DNA from 2 places in the Bacillus sp. P4_D3 genome. Region 2 is predicted to be linked to the other one. Evidence: a T-box and tRNA genes for the amino acid it is inferred to sense, from the RefSeq annotation. Region 2 holds a T-box; the other holds one or more tRNA genes.
What was found. The T-box of region 2 lies ahead of ileS2 (isoleucine--tRNA ligase). A T-box ahead of a tRNA ligase gene usually reads a tRNA of that ligase, here a tRNA-Ile.

Region 1: it has a tRNA-Ile gene. The T-box ahead of ileS2 (isoleucine--tRNA ligase) is inferred to sense a tRNA for this amino acid. The anticodon was not compared.

The regions. Positions count from the first base shown of each region.
Region 1 is NZ_JBFUIN010000046.1:8,377-10,793, forward strand. It holds gene AC1DTM_RS09260 (hypothetical protein) at 1-245, opposite strand, end outside; gene yqgB (protein YqgB) at 311-1,078, opposite strand; tRNA gene AC1DTM_RS09270 (tRNA-Ile) at 1,318-1,391, shown strand; gene sodA (superoxide dismutase [Mn]) at 1,615-2,226, shown strand; gene AC1DTM_RS09280 (MFS transporter) at 2,348-2,417, shown strand, end outside.
Region 2 is NZ_JBFUIN010000040.1:19,160-21,576, reverse strand. It holds partial or broken gene AC1DTM_RS08690 (YlmH/Sll1252 family protein) at 1-17, shown strand, start outside; gene divIVA (septum site-determining protein DivIVA) at 107-613, shown strand; T-box leader at 665-889, shown strand; gene ileS2 (isoleucine--tRNA ligase) at 961-2,417, shown strand, end outside.

The DNA of each region.
Region 1 (2,417 bases), on a different contig from region 2:
ATCGCTTCTGTAATAGAAAGAACTGTATCGCCAGTTTTTACTTCGATTGCTTTATAAGTTGTATCCGTTTCTTTTTCTGTTTCTTTCTCTTTATTTTGTTTTGTATCTGTATTTTCTTGTTTTATCGTTTGGGCAGCAGAGGTTTTTTTGTATGAACTTAACATCGGTAAAGTACCGATTTTTATGTCGTAATAAAATATATAACCGAGGACAAGCACGAATAAGAGTACACCTAATCTCTTCATATCCTTCACTCCTTTGCTAGGAATATATGCTTGTCCAAAAAAAAAATGCCTATTTAGGCATTTTTTTATAGTTCTTGTTTTTCTTTCGGTTTTGGAACTTCTTTAATTGTTAAGTATAGAACGATTAAAACAACTGCAATGTAAATGAATGTTGCACCAGGTACGTTTATTTTGAATAAATCCATAATCATAAAGAAGATTGTTGGAATTGTGTAGCTGTAAGCAGTTAATGTCCAAACTTGTTTATAAGATAATTTGCGTTGACCGCTCATCGCAGAACCGATGAAGGCAAGCAATGTAACTCCTACAAAGGTAATAAATAATTGGAACAAGTACAGTAAGAACCCAATAACGAATAATAAGATTGGATAAATACTGTCAAATAACGAAATGAAATCTTGTAAATCCTTTTTCTCAAGAGATGCGCCTAATAAGTCATTGTAGGAGTATGTTTGTGTTTGACCATTCCCCATGGAGACTACTTTATCTTTTAAAACAAATAAACCTGTTTTATTTTGATATTTTTCTAAGTCTGTTGAATTTGGATCAAATACGAAAAGGGCATTTCCATCTTCTTTTTCGATAGGTTGATCAATATCAGCTGTTAGCTCGCCATTTTCAATTTTAAAATCAGGTAAATCTTTTTCGATTACTTTATTTACCATGTTAACACCATCTTGGATGACGCTACCGTACAAGAAAGTTCTTGGAATAGTAGTGATTAGGCAAAGAAGCATAATATACAAAATGGTTTTACCGATTTTTTGAAAACGGAAAAGCGCCATATCTTTAGGCGAATATACGCTTTTTGCTAGCTGTGTAAAAATGGACATAGATTCACTTCCTTTATGTATGTGTAAAATCATTGTAACGTACGAATCTAGAGAAGCTCAAGATATATTATATTTACATATAGTAGAAAGGACTAAATTTCTTTTTATTAATTTACTTCTTTTAGTAGAGAAAAATACAATTGACACTTTTCTTTTGTATATGGTAAATTTATCTTACATTTTTCAAACGATATATCCGATGGGAATGTAGTTGTTTTTAATGGTACATACATAATCGTGGACCCTTAGCTCAGTTGGTTAGAGCAGACGGCTCATAACCGTCCGGTCGTAGGTTCGAGTCCTACAGGGTCCATATCCATTTCATATGTTTATTATGTCAGCAGGAAGCTTCCTTGTAGAAGGAAGCTTTTTTTCGGAATATATGAGCATTTTAATTGAAAAGAAGTGGGAATTTTGCTACTTTAATGATAGCAAGACAAAGCGATTTATTTGTTTGCACCCTATGGCAATTAGGGTAGAATGAAGTTGTAGGTCACATATGTAGTGACAATACATAAACCGGGAGGAATATAACAATGGCAAAACACGAATTACCAAATTTACCTTATGCGTATGATGCTTTAGAACCTCACTTTGATAAAGAAACAATGAACATCCATCATACAAAACATCACAACACGTATATTACAAACTTAAACGCTGCTTTAGAAGGTCATGCAGAATTAGCAGACAAAAGCGTTGAAGAATTAGTTGCAAACTTAAACGAAGTACCTGAAGCAATCCGTACAGCAGTACGTAACAATGGTGGCGGACATGCTAACCATACATTCTTCTGGACAATCCTATCTCCAAACGGCGGGGGACAACCAGTAGGCGAACTTGCAACTGCGATTGAAGCGAAATTCGGTAGCTTCGATGCATTCAAAGCAGAATTCGCAAAAGCTGGCGCAACTCGCTTCGGTTCTGGTTGGGCTTGGTTAGTAGTAAACAATGGTGAGTTAGAAGTAACAAGCACTCCAAACCAAGATTCTCCTCTAACTGAAGGTAAAACTCCAGTTATCGGTTTAGATGTTTGGGAGCATGCTTACTACTTAAATTACCAAAATCGTCGTCCTGACTACATCGGTGCATTCTGGAACGTTGTAGATTGGAACGTTGCTGAAAAACTTTACCAAGAAGCAAAATAATTGAAGTTAATACAGCTAGAAAAAAGCTAGGAGTTTTCTCCTAGCTTTTTTCTATGCTCTCCTTTTACATAATTGAGCTTGTCTTTGGAAGACTAGAACATGAAGTAAAGGAGAGTTGTGTATGAAGTGGAAACATGTAATTGGTGATGTTGAAGTGAATCGGGATTTAGTATTATTGCTCGTTATAGGAG
Region 2 (2,417 bases):
ATGGTATACTAAAATGATTGGTTTTTTAGAAGGAAATTCTCTTATTTTGTCGAAGAAAAGATATAATTGAAAGAGGAAATTTAGATAACTACTTGGAGGTGGCGTTGTGCCGTTAACACCATTAGATATTCATAACAAAGAATTTGGTCGCGGATTCCGTGGCTACGATGAAGATCAAGTAAATGAATTTCTTGATCAAATCATCAAAGATTATGAATTAGTCATTCGTGAGAAAAAAGCTTTAGAAGAAAAGGTTGCACAATTAGAAGGAAAGTTAGATCATTTTTCTAATATTGAAGATACGCTTAACAAATCTATCATTGTCGCACAAGAAGCTGCTGAAGAAGTGAAACGTAATGCACAAAAAGAAGCAAAATTAATTGTACGTGAAGCAGAAAAAAATGCAGATCGTATCATTAATGAAGCATTAGTGAAATCAAGAAAAGTTGCATTTGATATTGAAGAGTTAAAGAAACAAGCGAAAGTATTCCGCACTCGTTTCCGTATGTTGTTAGAAACACAGCTTGAAATGTTAAGCAACGATGATTGGGACAAATTAATTGAGTTAGAAGACGAAGTGGACGAACTGTTGAAAAAAGAAGAAACAGTGTAAGCTTGACGTTTTTCTCATTATTACATATAATTTTAAACAGCATATTTATTAAGAAAAACGAAGATAGGGATAAGTACCTTTTTCATACCTTATATAGCGAACTGAGGATAGTGTAAGCTCAGGATAAGGAGATAATGGGAATATCACCCTGGAGTTCCGCGCTGAACAAATTTAGTAAGCGTAGGCGTATATTCGCGTTAAGAATATAAAGAGGACCTTATGCATTTGTACATGGTCTACTAGGGTGGTACCGCGGGAGACTTTCTCGTCCCTTTTTGGGATGAGAGGTCTCTTTTTTATTCCCTTTTTTAAGGTCTGTCGTTTATATATTTAAGGAGGAATTGAGCATGGAGTACAAAAATACATTACTAATGCCAAAAACAGAATTCCCGATGCGTGGGAATTTACCGAAACGTGAGCCTGCAATGCAAGAAACATGGGCTGAAATGAATATTTATGAAAAGGTACAAGAACATACAAAAGGTCGTCCTTTATTTGTACTACATGATGGACCTCCATATGCAAATGGTGACATCCATATGGGACACGCACTAAATAAAGTGTTAAAAGACTTTATTGTTCGTTTTAAATCAATGACAGGATACTGTGCACCATATGTGCCAGGTTGGGATACGCACGGTTTACCAATTGAACAAGCTTTAACGAATAAAGGTGTAAAGCGTAAAGAAATGACAGTTGCTGAGTTCCGTAAATTATGCGCAGAGTATGCATATGAGCAAGTAGAACGTCAACGTGAACAATTTAAGCGTTTAGGTGTACGTGCAGATTGGGATAATCCATATATTACTTTAGAGCCAGCTTATGAAGCACAACAAATTAAAGTGTTTGGTGACATGGCGAAAAAAGGTTATATCTATAAAGGACAGAAACCAGTTTACTGGTCTCCAACGAGTGAATCAGCTTTAGCAGAAGCTGAAATTGAATACCAAGATAAAAAATCAGCATCTATTTACGTAGCATTCCCTGTAAAAGACGGAAAGAACGTATTAGAAGGTGATGAGAAGTTCATTATTTGGACAACAACACCTTGGACGTTACCTGCTAACTTAGGTATTTCTGTTCATCCAGAACTTGAATATGCTATTGTGAACGTAAATGATGAGAAATATATTATTGCTTCTGAACTATTTGAGACAGTTGAAAAAACGTTAGAATGGGAAAATGCTGAAGTTGTGAAAACGGTAAAAGGTAGCGAACTTGAGTATACAGTTGCAAAACACCCATTCTACGATCGTGACTCATTAGTTATGCTAGGGGAGCACGTTACAACAGATGCTGGTACAGGTTGTGTTCATACAGCACCAGGACACGGGGAAGACGATTTCCTTGTTGGTAAGAAATATGGTTTAGAAGTTCTTTGTCCAGTTGATGATAAAGGTGTATTAACAAATGAAGCACCTGGATTTGAAGGTCTATTCTATGATAAAGCTAATAAACCAATTACGGAAAAATTAGAAGAAGTAGGTGCGTTACTAAAATTAACATTTATTACGCATTCATACCCACATGATTGGAGAACGAAAAAACCAATTATTTTCCGTGCAACAGCACAGTGGTTTGCATCTATTGAAGCATTCCGTAAAGAATTATTACAAGCTGTTGAAGAAACGAAATGGGTTCCAGTATGGGGTGAAACTCGTCTTCATAATATGGTTCGTGACCGTGGTGATTGGTGTATTTCTCGTCAACGTGCATGGGGTGTACCGATTCCAGTATTTTATGCGGAAAATGGAGACCCAATTATTACAGATGAAACAATTAGCAATGTAGCAGATTTATTCCG